DNA from 3 places in the Sporomusa rhizae genome. Region 1 is predicted to be linked to each of the others. Evidence: riboswitches for the same ligand, from Rfam matches in the RefSeq annotation. Region 1 holds a riboswitch; each other region holds the start of a gene.
What was found. Region 1 has a riboswitch for cobalamin ahead of SRRS_RS05425 (HD-GYP domain-containing protein). Riboswitches for the same ligand answer to the same signal wherever they lie in the genome.
Positions count from the first base shown of each region.

Region 2: linked by a shared signal. The riboswitch ahead of SRRS_RS03155 (hypothetical protein) and the one ahead of SRRS_RS05425 (HD-GYP domain-containing protein) in region 1 are both predicted to bind cobalamin.
Region 3: linked by a shared signal. The riboswitch ahead of cobT (nicotinate-nucleotide--dimethylbenzimidazole phosphoribosyltransferase) and the one ahead of SRRS_RS05425 (HD-GYP domain-containing protein) in region 1 are both predicted to bind cobalamin.

Region 1 is NZ_CP156925.1:1,191,688-1,197,077, forward strand. Features, by position in the region: gene cobN (cobaltochelatase subunit CobN) at 1-1,292, shown strand, start outside; gene SRRS_RS05415 (ABC transporter substrate-binding protein) at 1,328-2,326, shown strand; gene SRRS_RS05420 (hypothetical protein) at 2,332-2,472, shown strand; cobalamin riboswitch at 2,511-2,694, shown strand; gene SRRS_RS05425 (HD-GYP domain-containing protein) at 2,877-3,452, shown strand; cobalamin riboswitch at 3,565-3,745, shown strand; gene SRRS_RS05430 (hypothetical protein) at 4,247-5,390, shown strand, end outside.
Region 2 is NZ_CP156925.1:692,193-697,582, reverse strand. Features, by position in the region: gene SRRS_RS03165 (helix-turn-helix domain-containing protein) at 1-688, opposite strand, end outside; gene SRRS_RS03160 (IS4 family transposase) at 1,093-2,397, opposite strand; gene SRRS_RS03155 (hypothetical protein) at 2,713-2,946, opposite strand; cobalamin riboswitch at 3,109-3,287, opposite strand; gene SRRS_RS03150 (energy-coupling factor ABC transporter ATP-binding protein) at 3,427-4,269, opposite strand; gene cbiQ (cobalt ECF transporter T component CbiQ) at 4,294-5,058, opposite strand; gene SRRS_RS03140 (energy-coupling factor ABC transporter substrate-binding protein) at 5,101-5,382, opposite strand; gene SRRS_RS03135 (energy-coupling factor ABC transporter permease) at 5,379-5,390, opposite strand, start outside.
Region 3 is NZ_CP156925.1:4,699,521-4,704,910, reverse strand. Features, by position in the region: gene SRRS_RS22000 (Bug family tripartite tricarboxylate transporter substrate binding protein) at 1-655, shown strand, start outside; gene SRRS_RS21995 (ABC transporter substrate-binding protein) at 1,068-2,234, shown strand; cobalamin riboswitch at 2,353-2,542, shown strand; gene cobT (nicotinate-nucleotide--dimethylbenzimidazole phosphoribosyltransferase) at 2,713-3,753, shown strand; gene SRRS_RS21985 (nicotinate-nucleotide--dimethylbenzimidazole phosphoribosyltransferase) at 3,746-4,804, shown strand; gene SRRS_RS21980 (LTA synthase family protein) at 4,810-5,390, shown strand, end outside.

The DNA of each region.
Region 1 (5,390 bases):
TGCGGGCGCTGGGCGGTGAGTTCATTGAACCTGCCCCGGGCGGGGCGCCGACGAGCGGCCGGGCAGATGTGTTGCCAACAGGGCGAAATTTTTACGGGGTTGATCCGCGGTTGCTGCCGACTAAGCTTGCCTGGGAAACTGGCAAAAAAATGGCGGATGCGGTGATCAATGATTATATTGCGGCAGAGGGCCGGTATCCTGAATCCATCGGGATTATTCTCTGGGCCGGTGCCAACATGCGTACCCATGGTGAATGTATCGGACAATTTCTGTACTTGATGGGTATCCGCCCCATCTGGCAGAAAGGCAGCGGCAGGGTTGTTGGCTTGGAGGTAATGCCGATGGATGAGCTACGACGGCCAAGAATCGACGTTACGGGGCGGGTAAGCGGCCTGCTTAGAGACAGTATGCCCTGTGCCGTTGCCTGGATGGATAAAGCGGCACAACTGGCGGCAGAGCTTGAAGAAAGCCCGGAAATGAATTATGTACGCAAACATGTAGCGGAGGATTCTCTCTACCTTGAAGAACAGGGTCTTAGCACCCAGGAGGCTAAAAAGCAGGCAATGTACCGTTTATTCGGCTGTCCGCCGGGGGGTTATGGCGCCGGTGTTGCCAACGTATTGGAAGAAAAAAACTGGGAAACGGTTGATGATCTGGCGCAGGTCTATGTACGCTGGGGAGCACATGTTTACGGACAAAAGGAAAAAGGCCAATACCTGCCTGAGTTGTTCAAACGGCGGCTTAGCACAATTGATGCGACCATTCATAATGAGGATAACCGGGAGATCAGCATATTGAACTCGGATGACTTTAACTCGTATCATGGCGGGATGATCGCTTCGGTACGCAGCCTCCGGGGAAAAGCGCCGCGCTCCTATTGTGGCGACAGTACAGATAAAAGCCATGTCGTCATGCGCAGCTTACAGGACGAAATTAAACGGCTGTTTCGCGGGGAAGCCATGAATCCGAAGTTTATCGAGGGCATGAAGAAGCATGGTTATAAGGGGGCGGCGGATTTGGCGAACTATGTAGCGCATAGCTATCAGTGGGATGCGACCAGTGAAGTCATGGAAGACTGGATGTATGATCAGTATGCCAAAAAATATGCCATCGATCCCAACATGCAGGAATGGATGCGGGACGTTAATCCGTGGGCACTGCAGCGTATTGCCGAATCGCTGCTGGAAGCACACCAGCGCGGCATGTGGAATACGACAGATGAAATGGTCAGGGAGCTGCAGAATATTTATCTTTCTATTGAAGGCGAGCTGGAAGACCGCAGCGACGGGTAATCTGGCGAAGTCGGTTATGATAAGGAGAAATCTGGATGCCGTATAAGATTAAATATATCATCAATGTATTCATTCTTATATTTTGTATGATTTCCTGTGGCTGTATGCCCCAGCAGGAAAAGCCTGCGGTTGGGCCGGTTAATATATCAACCGCCTATGAAGTAGTTGATGATGCAGGCAACATTATTCAGATGCCGGAGAAACCGCAGCGTATATTAACAACACATTTTCATTTGGATACAATGCTGCTTGGAATCGTACCGCCGGAACGTGTGGTTGCCATTGCCCCTATTGCGGCTGATCCTGGAATTTCCTATATGGTTGAAGAAGCAGGACAGATTAAGTATAAATTGGATAATCCGTCGCTGGAAGCAGTGCTTATGCTCAAACCGGATTTAATCATTACCCGTGATGGTACCAGTGAAGAAAGAATCCAGGGATATCGGGATTTAGGAATCAAAGTATTTATTTCTAAACTGCCGCTAAGTATAGAAGATATGAAAACAAGCATGCGTTCCCTGGCCGTAGCTGTTGGCGAAAGGGAAGCCGGAGAACGGGTTATACAACAGGTAGATGCCAATTTGCTGGAAATCGAAAATACTTTGGCAAATTTGAAACAAGAAAAGAAGCGAGGCTTTCTTGTTTCACAAATGAATAGTTATGGTGGTAGCGGGTGCATGTTTGATGATATTTGTACCCATGCCGGCATCATTAACGCTATCGCTGAAATGGGTATCCCCAATGGCCAACTCGTCAGCAAAGAATTGATGGTAAAATCAAATCCGGATTTCTTTATTCTTTCAGCAAATCGTGAGATGCTGAGTGATAACGCAAAAGAATATCGGAAAGAATTTTTGAATGATCCGGCATTACGGCATCTGAAAGCTTTTCAGAATAATGGTGTCACGTATATTCCAGACAGGTATGTTTTCGCTTCTAATCAAAATTGCGTTTGGGCAATTAAAGGCATTGCCAATGCTGCTTACGGAGATATATTTAATATGAAAAATGAAAGATTCATTAAAGGTTATTAGTTATTGTGGCAATGAATACCCGTACCAAACGACTGGAGCAAGTCTCGATTATTTCGTTGTTTGCCGCGGCAAGTTCTCCAGTTATGCCGGAAGTCATCGCCACTATCTTGCCTGGCGAGCAAGGGTGCGTACTCCTGGTCTATTGACTTCCGGCTAAAATCAGTATATATTTTAATTGGCAACAATTACATACCATGAGTTAGGTGCCCTTCGGGGCTTAATAGGGAAGTCCGGTTAAATACCGGCGCGGTCCCGCCACTGTAACGGGGAGCAAGCTTAAGATATGCCACTGGGATAAGTTGTCCTGGGAAGGTTTAAGCAAGCCAGGATCCGGAGCCAGGAGAACTGCCTAGCTGACAGTCGCCGTTTTCACCCACGAGGCATGGGGAGGGGATTACAGTTACACTGCTCTGCTGGATATTTTCCATTACAAAGTTGGTATACTGCACTACACTCCCGGTTGATACCGGGAATTTTTATTTGTAACGGCAAAATAATACTCCGCTTGGCCTTCGGGGGTGCCGCGAGTCTCTAGAAACGGGGGTATTATATGGAAGGCATTGATCGCTTGCTGCCGCTGTTGGGCAGGCACCATCCCGGTACGCTCAGGCATTGTCACAGTGTGGCCATGCATATGTTCGAATGGTCGGCCTGCATGGACTTTTCTGCCGCAGAAATGAATAAAGCATTTGCTTCCGGAATGATGCATGATATCGGTAAATACTGCGTGTCGGCTGAGTTACTAAGTACAGCCGGGGCATTGGCGGGAGCGGAGCAAATCGAGTTTGAACTTCATCCCGTATATGGCGAAACCATCCTTCAAGCCTATGGCTTGAAGGAAATAGGCCCGTTCGTGCTCTACCACCACGAACGGTATGACGGGGCAGGCTATCCGCAAGGACTGAAAGAAGCCGCAATCCCCTTTCTCAGCAGAATGATTGCCATATGTGATGTGTTTGACGAACTTACCAACCGGCGGGGCCCGCAAGAAAACCTGGATGGCCAGCAGGCGCTGGCAGAAATTGAACGCCGGGCCGGGGCGCAGTTTGATCCGTGGCTGTGTGAACAGTTTATAAAATATATACAAAAAATATCCCGGTTGTATTATGCCAAAGAGCTTAGCTGACCGCCTGTTAGCTAGCTCTGTCTGGAAAACAGTAAAAAATGTCGAAATAAAACGAACAAAAAAGCATGACAAATGGAAATATTTGTGCTACGATAATGTAAAACAAAGGAAAAATAAATATTTTGGTGCAGGTGCCCTACGGGGCTTAATAGGGAAGTCCGGTTCAAAGCCGGCGCGGTCCCGCCACTGTAATGAGGAGCAAAGCCATGCAATACCACTGGGATAGATCCTGGGAAGGTTTGGCCGCGCGATGACTCTGAGTCAGGAGAACTGCCTGCATGACGATCACCGTTGACCTGCGAGGTATGGGGAGGGGATTAGATGCGTGTTTTTCTGCCGGCATTATGTAGGAATACAAGCAAAAGCCTCCTTGTGTTGTTGTCACAGGAGGCTTTTTTTAATTTAACGTGCCGGTTGTGAGCATACAATAGCAAAACTTTTCCAAGGAAAACGGACTTTTTATACTTGATAATGTCGCGTTAAGACACAAAAGTGTCTTAACGCAGCGGGAAACGAAGGTTCATAACCGCAGCCGCAGCCCGGTTTGCCGGTGTACAACCTGTGTTGTCCGCGCTGGCACCGGCATGTCCGTCAACATCATTGCCAGAGTAAAACCGTAAGACTAAGCCAATCCGCCCGGCTGCGCAGGCTGACGATGCCTGGCCGGGCTGTGATAGGAATTTTGGACAAGGAGGTGAGGCATTTTTCCATGGTTAGCAAGGAAACGGCCTCAGCAGCCCGCAGGCTGTTGACGGTCGCAAGGTAACACAAACAACAAGAAGGAGTGATTTTGTATGTCCAGTATTGTGGCAGTATCGGCCTATGATTACAGTACGGTTCCCACCGGGTTAGGCGATGTGAGCGTCGCCCGCTACGCCGGCGGCACCAGCGGTGCGGTGATTGAAACGAAAACCGGCGTGGTCACTCAGTACACCGACGGCGGCACCATCGTACGATTGCCTGGCGACACCAAGGTGTTCCATTTCCGGCGGGATAGCACCGATTATGTGCTGGTTGCAGCCACCAAGTGGGTTGGTCAGTCTCCCACCTGCAAATACCTGATTTTCACCGGCACCGTTCCCGCCACTATCCCGTCCGGCTATAACTGGGGCACACCCGTGTACGGCCCGACGACCTGGTCCCTGGGCGGCACCTCTCTCGCCAACCTGTATAAAATCCAGGCCGCGACCATCAGTGGCACCTTCTACCTCTACGGCATTGACTACGACGCCGCCACCGCCTTCCGGCTCGCTGCCAGCGGCTCGACCTATAATTTAGATACCACCAATTATTTCACCTTCTCCAAACCCACGACCGCCCAGGAAGGCCACGGTGTGGATCTGCAGCTTGACGGCAGCAACGTGTACATGCTGTACATCAGCGGCACCAATCTGATGTTAGTGTCCAGTGCCTCCTATCTCAATAGCACGGTGGTCAAAACCAACTTGACCTTCGGCAGTCCGGTCTACAAGGGACCGCACGGCACAACCACGTCGCCGGCGTCCGGCGAACTGTGGCCGGCTGAAAATGCTTTCAGCATCCAGCCCTACGGCACAAACCTGCTGCTGGTGGCCGTCGGCGGGCCGCAGCATTATGACATCAACACCTGGAACCCCAATTCTCACATCCAGAAAATCGCTCTTAGCGATTTGACTGTCACCAACTTGCTTCGGGCCGCTACCACCGCCGAAGGTTCGTCTTATCCCAACGATTGCTATGACTTCCGGGCGCTGACTTTCAGCAGTGATGGTAGCCAGGCGTATCTTTTGACCGGCAAGTATGGTTCAGGCTACGTGATGAGTTGGCGGCTGTATTCTACCGATGTGGCTACCATTCTCGGCGCTGGCAATGTCTTGGTCAGTTCGCTGGTGGCTTCGGAGGCTATAACCTATATAACTAAAGCAGATAACCTGACCGGCTACCTCTGGGCGCTGCTCT
Region 2 (5,390 bases), 500 kb from region 1:
CATGATATTTTTCCTTGACTACAGTTTCAAATCGCTTCTTACCGGTATCCAGTAAATGAATAGCTACTTCCTCATAACGCTCCGATCGAGTCTGCGAAAATTCAATGATACTGCTAAATAAAGACTGCAAAACTCCTTTGTCTATATGGGAAAGATGTCGCCGGATAAACCGCCCTAAATCCGCTTCCCGATTATCAAAACAAATATAAGTCAATTTTCCCCAATCTTGATAGGTTGCTTCAGAAGTGCTCGGTGTTCCATTGCTTTTTAATGTTCTAACGTAAACGGTATTCTGCTTAATTAACAACTTATTATGGGAATCTCTTAATTCAGACTTAGTCGAAACGGGTGTGCGTATCCCCTCTTCGATACAGATCACGGGATAATCCTGCCCATCTTTTTCAATAAAACAAATATCTATTTCAAATTGCGGATAGGCGTATTTCGAAACAATAGATTGAATGTTGTCAAGAGAAAAAAGCTCCCGCACATCCTGAGTAGGCGCATTATTAACATCCGGTTGCCGTGATTCTTCATCAAAACCAATGAAAAAGAAGCCACCATTATTATTTCTCATAGCAATGCAGACTTTAATAATCTTCGCAATTCCTTCCGGCGATTTGGGGTCGATCCATCTCTTAAACTCGATATTCAAACTTTCGGTTTGCCTGTCGATTAATTCCTTCAAATACTCTTCCCTACTCTTCACAAGTTCAATTCCTTTCTTACTATCGTTTTCATAAAGGTGAACTTAGGCCTGCCTGGTAAGTTTCTTTCTCCATAAAAGCAACATGGGAGGCAAAAGCAACGCCTATATATATATTTATACTAATTGGCCGGATAGTGATGATAGTTAATTAGAAAATAATGAAAAATACTCCCTTTATAGAACAGTTATTATTTTAACTGTCAACTATAAAGGCAATGTCATTAAGATAAGCTTATAAGAAACCCCAGTAGTAGAAAAGTGATACCGCTGGGGTTGTCGCATACACAGAATAACATAGAAAACGCAGGTGTTTTTGACTTTTGAGCAACACAAAAGCAGATGCCCGAAAAGCATCTGTAAAGTCCTTTCACGCATGTTAAATCTCAAATAATTCTGTACTGGAACCCTACTGCTGAAATTGGATTTTGATATCTAGGAAATTGTCGGCCAGGGCGTATTGGGGAAAGGTGCTTACCTATCAGTTTAAGAACTTGGACCGCTGGAATTAACTCTCTCAAAAATTGACGGCATATATTTAAAGCCACTGGAAAATTTACTCGCAAATCTTCCGAAATACTGATGTGATGCATGATAATGAAAGAGTAATTGTATAGAATTAGTCTGGCAAAAATCTCTTGCAATATAAAATCCTTCTTTTTGCTGTGCAGACTTGCCAAACCCACAGCATATTTAAGCTCCTTAAAAGATGTCTCAATTCCCCAGCGCAGATTATAGAACTGTTTTATTTTCTCCGGCGGAAAATCTTCGGCATTGAGATTTGTATAAACCGTTTCATACACACCATCAGCAATAGCGAAGCGAACGGCACGAAAATGTAAATCATAAAACTTGGAATCTTTCGGTTTAATGAAGTCAAATGTCGTATGTGGTTGTATCCATCGATACCGATGGGGGTATGCTTTTAAAAGCGGTAACGTTTCTTTGGTTTGGCGCCGGGTGAGAGTTAACGTGATTTCTTCATCGTATTCCGGGCAATTTGGTAGAGAAAGCCTTGATATAATCCCATAGGATTCTTTCGCCCGGATGATATAGTACCATGATTTCTCCTGAAAATGAGCGATATTGTTGAATGACTCATATCCCCGATCCATGATTGCAATTACATTTCCGCTGATTTCAGACTGGTCTACCATGGATACTAAGGCTTTATGCTCATTCATGCCTTTCTTGGGTTGTACGGATGCACCGACATAAACCTTGCCCATCAGGTCATACATAGCGTCCAAATGCACAAGATTGTAATTTTTGCTATCTTCGCTGTTCCTGATGGAGGAGAATCCATCATTTGAATTTGACGGAAGTCTCAAATCCAAACCGTCAACAGCGAGCAACCTGTAGTCTTGTAATGAATTCTCCGATACTGTTAGTCTTGTAAATTCGTGAAACAGTAGTTTCAGTGCTTCTGGACGAATTTTGTCTCTCTGCTGGACAAATGCTGAAGCGGTTGCAGTCTCTGACGAATAGCCTAGCCAATCATATAATTCTTTTGAAAGGCTATTGCCTCCCATGCCTACAAGCATAAGCAGCATAGTATGCAGTGATAATTTGCGTTCGCGTGAAAAATCTTGCCCTGGTCGTTTCACGCAAGCCGGTAAATCTGCTGTGATTGAGCGTATCGCTTGGTGCAGCGCAGTTCGTACCTGCTCTGGATATGCTTTCTTTTTCATTTTAAAAGGCCTCCTTAAAAATGTCCTCATTTTCAAGGCGAAGCCTTCGATTTTTATTTATTTGTCAAGTGTTTTTTTATAATTGATAAATTTTATATGCCCACCTGTATGTATAAGAAAAACACAACCATCTTAATCTGGATGGTTGTGTTTTTCAGCATTAACTTAATGACATTGACTATAAAGGGAGTATATCAGTTTGCTCTCTCAAACCTTGCCAAGACTTTCATCCTTGACATATATAGGTTTGCTAATTTGTCAACATACATCAGATATAAATATCAAAATTTCAACATACCTCATTCTTATTTACCCTTATACTGAATGAACACAATCCCAATCTTGCCGCAAAAAACATTCGCCATCTTCCTTATAGACCTTCTTAATATTGATTCCGGTATCAGCTCCGATATCGGCCCCGATAACCAGATTATTATTAACAATACTAAGTGGTATATAGGAAGCACCATCCATATTATTAATTTTATTGTTCACTATTTTTTGCTGTGCCTTTGTCAATGAATTTCCCAAACTAATTACTCTTAACATATTTTACCCTCCAACTAACTATATAAATTTCATTTTTCATCACAAATATCAAGCCCTTTCCGTATAACACAGAAAGGGCTAATTATAAGAAAATCAATTAATTCCGTCGAAAAACGGAATCATGACTGTTCCAATAATCCCCTCCCCATCTCTCGCAGGTCAAGCGGCGATTGTCAAATAGGCAGTTCTTCTGACTCAGGTTCATTGGTTGCCTGCGCCTTCCCGGATTACTCCAGTGACATGTTTGCAGGTTTCCTTCCCCTTACAGCGGCGGGACCGTGACGGCTTTTCACCGTTCTTCCCTATTAAGCCCGTTGGGCACCTATTCCTATCATTTTTTTGTTTTTCAGTTCATTACTTACATAACGTTATACAAAAATATTTTTATTAATTATAATATAACAGGACTATTTACATATGTAAAATATTTATATCGACTCATAATTATTCGATTTTCGAATGATTATGAGAAATATGTAGTCATGGGCGTGAGCTCGTTAAAAGATTGATTAACTCCGCCGCCGTTCGCGGCAAGTGATTACCGGGAAGTATAAGTTGGCGCTGCCGCAATTCATTATATATTTCGCCAAGCACCGGCTGAGCATAACCAAACGCTGTATGGTCTGAACGGACAAGCACATCGGCAGGATTGCCACTAGCCACTGTTTGGCCCTGCGATAATACATAGACAAAATCCGTCCATCCCCACACCCATTCAACATCATGTGTCGCCACTACCAATGTCGTGCCTTGGTTGTGCAGCCTTGCCATAATATCATTCAAATTCAGCACCCCTGGATAATCGAGTCCAGCCGTTGGTTCATCCATGATAAGAACTTCCGGCTCCATAGCCAGTACGCCCGCCATTGCGACCCGTTTTTTTTGCCCATGGCTTAAAAAGTGTATAGGTTCGTTGCGGTATTCCAGCATTTTGACAGCATCCAGTGCGGCTTCCGCTCTCTTATGAGCAACCTTCGGCGTTAATTTCAAATTCATTGGGCCAAATAATACATCGTCCAATACACTTCCGGCAAACAGTTGCGCATCCGGATCCTGAAACACCAGCCCCACCCGCTGCCTTAGCATGGTAACAAAGGATCTGGAGTACTCATATGCTTGCCCCTCATATAAAAGACTTCCTGCCTGTGGCCGAAGGATAGCATTGAGATGCAAAAAGAGCGTAGACTTACCGGCTCCATTGGGTCCTACCAAAGCAATTCTGGCACCACGTGGAATACTCATTTGAACACAATCCAAGACTTTTTTAGCTAAATGATAGCTAAAAGAAAGATTACGTACTTCGATCAGTGAGGTTGTTGACATGCAAAAAGCTCCTTACAAGCATTTTCACCTAATGGCCGCAGTGCCTATTAAACCGGCAAGTAACCCCAAAATCACCAACAGCCGGTAGAAGTTCACTGGTTGACGAGCATACTGAAATATCAGTTGATTGCTGTAATTTCTGGCTAATAGCGCGATATATAGTTCATGTGATGTAACAAACGACTTACGGCCAACATTGGCAGCCAACAAACCCAGTGAGTAAAGAGACTGCGTCATTCCCGAATAGCCCAGCCGTGATTGCTGCGCCATATAAATCTGTGCCAGCGCTTCATGAAAGACAAAAATAAACCGGTAAGTAAGCAGAGCAATTTCCATCACTACGCGTAAAGGGGAAAAACGTGAAAAAATCGCGGTAATATACGCCACCGGAGTAGTTGTTGCCAACATAAATAAGCAAGACAGCGAAGCCATACTCCTGAGAAGTAAGCCTTGCACCCGAAAAACATCCTCAAGAGTAATTCCGATATATAGCGTCCCTATTGACAACAGAAACCACGCCGAAAACGGCTGGGTCGAAAAGCTGAGAAGCACAGAAACCAATCCTGCAACTAAAAAACCAAGAGGTATTAGCCAGAGCTGTAAAATATATCGCACAGGAATACGGGCATATAGCATCACCGCATGCATAAGCAAAATGATGCTTAAGAGGGTTACCGGCTGAGGAAAACACAACGCCACAGCTAAAGTACCTCCGCCTAATACCATTTTCTCCGTCACACTGACTTGGCGCAATGCATTATTATAGGCCAGATAATCCAAATAAAACATTTATCATTCTCCCGCCCCGGCTATTTTGTCACTTAGCCTTGCTCACTCTGTTCTAGAAGCATTCCGCCCTCGATAATACCCAAAAAAATAACCAAGAAACCCTGCTCCAAGCCCGGCTTGTACCGCAAACAAAAAGCTTTCCACCTCACCGGAGGGCGGCTCCCAAATAGTATTAAACCATGGTTCATAATCCGGGCTAACGCCTTTCACTATACCGACTAATTGTTCGTCGGCTCCGGAAAAAATCCCATCAGTATGAATAATGAGAGGTACTACCGCCAATGCAATAACAAAAAGCAGCAATATGACATTTTGTTTTTTCATATTTTTGG
Region 3 (5,390 bases), 2.3 Mb from region 1:
AGCCTTGGAGCCTCTGGTTCAGGTAGTAAGCTTACCAATGGTCGTAGCAATACAAGCGGATAAGCCCTGGAATAGTGTAAACGATTTAGTGAATTATGCTAAAGAACATCCTGGTGAAATCAAATTTGGACATGCGGGATTAGGATCAACAAGTCATATTGCTGGTGAGATGCTTGGCAAAGAAGCAGGAATCAACGTTGTGCAGGTTCCTTTTAAGGGCGATATGGAGTCCCTTACTGCCTTATTAGGTGGTCATGTACAATTTATTTTTGGAAATCCGGCTGTTATAAAAGAACATGTAAAAAGCGGGAAAGTTAAAATATTGGGTGTTGCTGAGGAAACACGTTTGACTATCCCTGATTTCGAAAATATACCTACATTTAAGGAACAAGGAATAAATCTTGCGTTTAATTTTTGGATTGGAATAGTTGCCCCAAAAGAGCTTCCAGTTTCGGAAAAGGAAAGGTTGTTGGCGGGTCTTAAGGAAATGATTAACGACTCCGAGTTTAAGAAAAGTATGGCAGATATCGGAATGGAAATAAAATACTCAGGTTCAGAGGAATTTGGTGATCGATGGCTAAAAGATAACATAAAGCTAACGAAGATTATAAAAGAAACTGGAATAGCCGATATAATTAAAGCGCAAAAGAAATAATAAATGAGTTAAATTAAAGTGTGCTATCTTCTTTCGGGAAGAGGGCACACTTTAATATTTATAAGAAGAGTAAAAATAAAAGAAAAATATAAGCCAAAAGACATGAGTGACGGACAAAGAAACCGTATGTACATTCGATGAGTACAAATGAATAAAAATATAATAATAGTTAAACAAAAAGAGCTAAAAATACCTTGAAATAATAAAAAACATGTAATATAATTTAGAATTATAATGGATAGAGGTTGAAAAAATACTATAAAAGTATTTTAACAGTATACTTTTGCAGTATGTAAGCAAAGGCTCATTTTATATTTTTTGCCTGATATAAACTTATATTATAAAGTTTATTGTGCAATTTTATGCATTCAGGACAAGCAGCTGCAGCCAAAAAAGAGGAGGAATTTTAGCAATGAAGAAGACAGGGGTAAAAACGGCAGCCATGTTAATTATCATGTTGCTCATGGCAGGTATTGTAACTGGTTGCGGGGGAGCGAATTCCAATGAAGTCAAAATTGGAATTTTAAATGAGATGACTGGCGGCAATGCAACTATGGGGACTTCTTCAGCCAATGGTGCGAAGATGGCAATTAAAGAAGCCAACGCCAAGGGTGGGGTACTTGGCAAACAAATTAAAGCTGTTATTGCCGATAACAAAAGTGAACCCTCTGAAGCGGCCAATGCTATGACTAAATTGGCGACGCAGGACAAAGTTGTAGCCATCACCGGTATGTTTGCCAGCTCCAATGCTATCGCTGCCTCTAGTGTAGCTGAGTCCACCAAAGTACCGTTTTTAGCAGTGGGTGCAACTAATCCCAAAGTTACTGTTGATGAGAAAACCGGCAAGGTAAAAGACTATACGTTCCGTGTTTGCTTCATCGACCCGTTCCAAGGAACGGTAGGCGCTAACTTTGTTCTCAATACCCTAAACCTTAAAAAAGCTGCAATGTTGGTTGACAGCAGCAGCGACTACAGTAAAGGTTTGGCTGCATTCTTTAAAGATGCTTTTACCAAAGGCGGCGGCGCGGTTTTAGCCGAAGAGGCCTACTTGCAAAAAGACCAGGATTTTAAAACAATCCTGACCAAAGTTAAGGCACTAAATGTCGAAGTTCTTTATGTACCAGGTTATTACGAAGAAGTTGGCAAAATCGTAAAACAAGCGCGGGAGCTTGGTATTACCGTACCTATTGTTGGCGGCGACGGCTGGGATTCGCCAAAGCTTGTGGAAATAGGGACAGCAGCGGCACTCAACAATACTTATTTCACGAATCATTATTCGGTAGATGATACCAGTGCTACTTCTAGAGAATTTGTTGAAGCCTACAAAAAAGAATATGGACAGGCACCTGACGCTATGTCCGTACTTGGCTATGATGCGGCCAATGTGCTGATTGACGCTATCAAACGCGCCAACAGCCTGGACCCGACTAAAATTCGTGAGGCTCTTGCCGCTACCAAAGACTTTACTACCATCACTGGTTCGACGACTCTGAACGCAACTCATGACGCAGTGAAAAATGCTGTTATTATCGAAATGAAAGACGGCAAGCAAATGTTTAAGGCTACGGTTAAGCCATAGGTATCGTATATAAATTGAAGGGCAACCCTATTATTGCTGTAAGGCATAGATAGGGTTGCTTCTTTATTACTTTACCGTTGACGCTATTTCGCGGGTTTGTTATAATTAGGGCATTAAATGAATAGTATGCGGTTAAGGTGCCTTTAGCTAACGGCTAGGGAGAATAGGGAAGTCTGAGCATGATTTCATGCATAAGCGCGGGCCCGCCACTGTACCGGGGAGAGCTTACAGATGTCACTCGTCAAGGGGAAGGCGTAAGTATTGATGAACCGGGAGCCAGGAGACCTGCCTTACACCGTCTTTACCATCCTTCGTGGAAAAAGAAGGCTTTTTTGGAGATTTACCAAAAGAGTCTTTTGTTTTTGTACTGGCAAAAACAGGTAACTTTGTCTGGATAAAGGCAAACCGGCTGTTGTTTTGGGCGAAGGGTTGGCGAATGAAGTGTTTTCTTTACTTTGTAATTTTTATGGGGGTTGCTATGAGTTTACTCAATGATGCACTTTTACACATTACTTCTACCGACACCGGTATTATGCAGCAAGTAGAAGAATCCTTGCTGGCTGTAGCCGGGCAAAGCGGCAGTCTTGGCCATCTAGGGCAAATGGTTAAGCAGTACGCAGGTATTACTGGTGAGCAATGGCCGGCTTTGCCTAAGACTTGTATGGTGATTAGTTCGGCCGATCACGGAGTTGCCAGGCAGGGAATCAGCGCTTACCCTGTGGAAACTACTATGCATATGACCGCCAACTATCTGATATCAAAAGGTGCCAGCGCTAATGCTTTTGCGAATTTCTGCGGCGCCGATATGGTGGTTGTTGATATGGGTATTGCCGGCGATATGTCCCATGTGCCCGGATTGCGGCACCGGAAGATTGCCTACGGCACCAATGATTTTACCCGCGGCCCGGCCATGACGCGTGAACAGGCTGTGCAGGCAATAGAAGCCGGGATTGAAATTGTTAATGAAAAGGTACGGGAAGGTTATAGATGTTTTAGCCTAGGGGAAATGGGTATTGGCAATACTACCTCTAGCGCTGCTGTTGTGGGCGCGTTTACAGGGTTGTCGCCGGAACAGATTACCGGCAGGGGAACAGGCATTTCTGATAGCCGGATGCAGGTGAAGATTGAAATTGTACGCCAGGCACTCGCTCTAAACAAACCGAATGCCCAGGATGGGCTCGACGTGTTGGCTAAGGTGGGAGGCTTTGAAATTGGTGCGTTAGCCGGAGTCGTTTTGGGGTGTGCTGCTAACCGCTGCGCCGTAGTTATTGACGGTCTGAATACCACGGCGGCGGCGTTGATTGCTAATGCTATTAATCCGTTGTGTAAAGAGTATATATTTGCGTCCCATCTGTCAGGTGAGCCGGCTCATATCATTGCCCTTAGCCATTTACATTTGGAAGCCTGCCTGGATATGGGGGTACGGCTGGGCGAAGCTATTGGTGCGTCGGTTGCTATAGATATGTTACAGGCGGCGATAAAACTTCTGAATACTCTGGGAGGCCGGACTCATGCTTGAAGATATAATTACATCAATAAAACCTCTGGATACGACGGCAATGGAACGCTGCCAATTGCGGTTGGATAACCTGACCAAACCGCTTAACAGCCTGCATTATTTTGAACATATAGCCAGACAACTTGCGGGCATTACCGGTAATCCCCGTCCGAGCGGTCTGGAAAAAAGTATTATTATTATGGCGGCTGATAATGGCGTAGCTGCTGAATTTGCCTGGGACAACAGGCAGTTGACAACAGCACAGAAACTTCACCGATTTTCCCAGGGTAAGTCGATCATCAATGTACTTGCCGGGCATGCTCAGGCAAAGCCGCTGGTTATTGATATTGGCGTGGCCTCCGATTTACCGCCTTTCCCGGGAGTACGGCCGGAGAAAATAGCCTATGGCACTGAGAATATGGCGAATGGTTCGGCCATGACCCGGGAACAAACCATGCGGGCTATTGCTTTGGGAATCACCATTGCCAGAGAACAAATAGCGCAAGGCGTACAGATTATCGGTTTGGGCGAAATGGGGATGGCCGGAAATCTTCCTGGTCTGGCTATTGCCGCTTGCTATGGTGCACCGCTCGCGGCAGACTGGGAGGAAAAGACCTGCGCGATTGTTAGACAGGCACTGCAGGTGAATCATCCGGATAAGCAAAATCCGCTGGATATGCTGACAAAAGTAGGAAGCTTAGCCATTGCTGGGCTTGTTGGCGTGATACTCGGCGCCGCATCGGAGCGTGCAGCGGTGGTACTGGACGGAGTTGCCAGCGGTGCGGCCGCCTTGCTGGCAGTAAAAATAGCACCGCAAGCCAAAGAGTATCTGATTGGTTCGCATTTTGCCGCCGAACCGGGGCATGCCGCTATTCTTACGCTGCTGGACTTGCCTGCGTATTTAAAGTTAGCTATGAATGTCGGCGAGGGCACCGGGGCTGCTATGGGGATGTCGCTACTTAAGGCTTCGCTGCATGTTCTGAGTGATATGAAAACCTTTGGCGAGGCCGAGGTTGCTGTTGCACAGGACGGGCCGGGGGCGCTAAAACAAAACAAGTCAGTCAGAGGGTAGCCGCTATGAAGCAATCCTACAACGTTTATTTGCTGTGGCTTGGTACCTTACTGGCACTGCTGTTTAAATCGGCCCTGGTAATCGGGGTAGTTAATTATACGGAATTTCAAAAGGCTTATTTCGCAGATTTTTGTGCGGTTGTGCCTAGTTACGCGGTATATCTTGCTTTTATCATTATCGTTTTATCACCGGCCTTTTTACTTAAAGGCCGGAATAGAGCATGGTTCTTAATCGGAATCAATCTGATACTGTCCTTCATTTTTCTTTTTGATTTATGGAATTACCGGGCGTTCGCAACATTTCTCTCGCTGCATGCGATAAGTCAGGCCGCCAATCTTGAAAACTTAGGCAGCAGTATATGGTCAATGAGCAGAGGCGAAGATAGTAAGCTGTTCTGGGATATCCCGGTTTTAATGGCGGCAACAGTGTTTGTTTATCGACGCAGTCACCAAATAAACAGAAACAAATTGCTGTATGTTCTATTAACCGGGCTTGCTGCTGTTTATTTGGGCTATGCTCATTACATCTTTGATGTTTCGGAAGAGCGCGGTCAAAAGCAATGGCTATTCTCCATGTGTTGGGCACC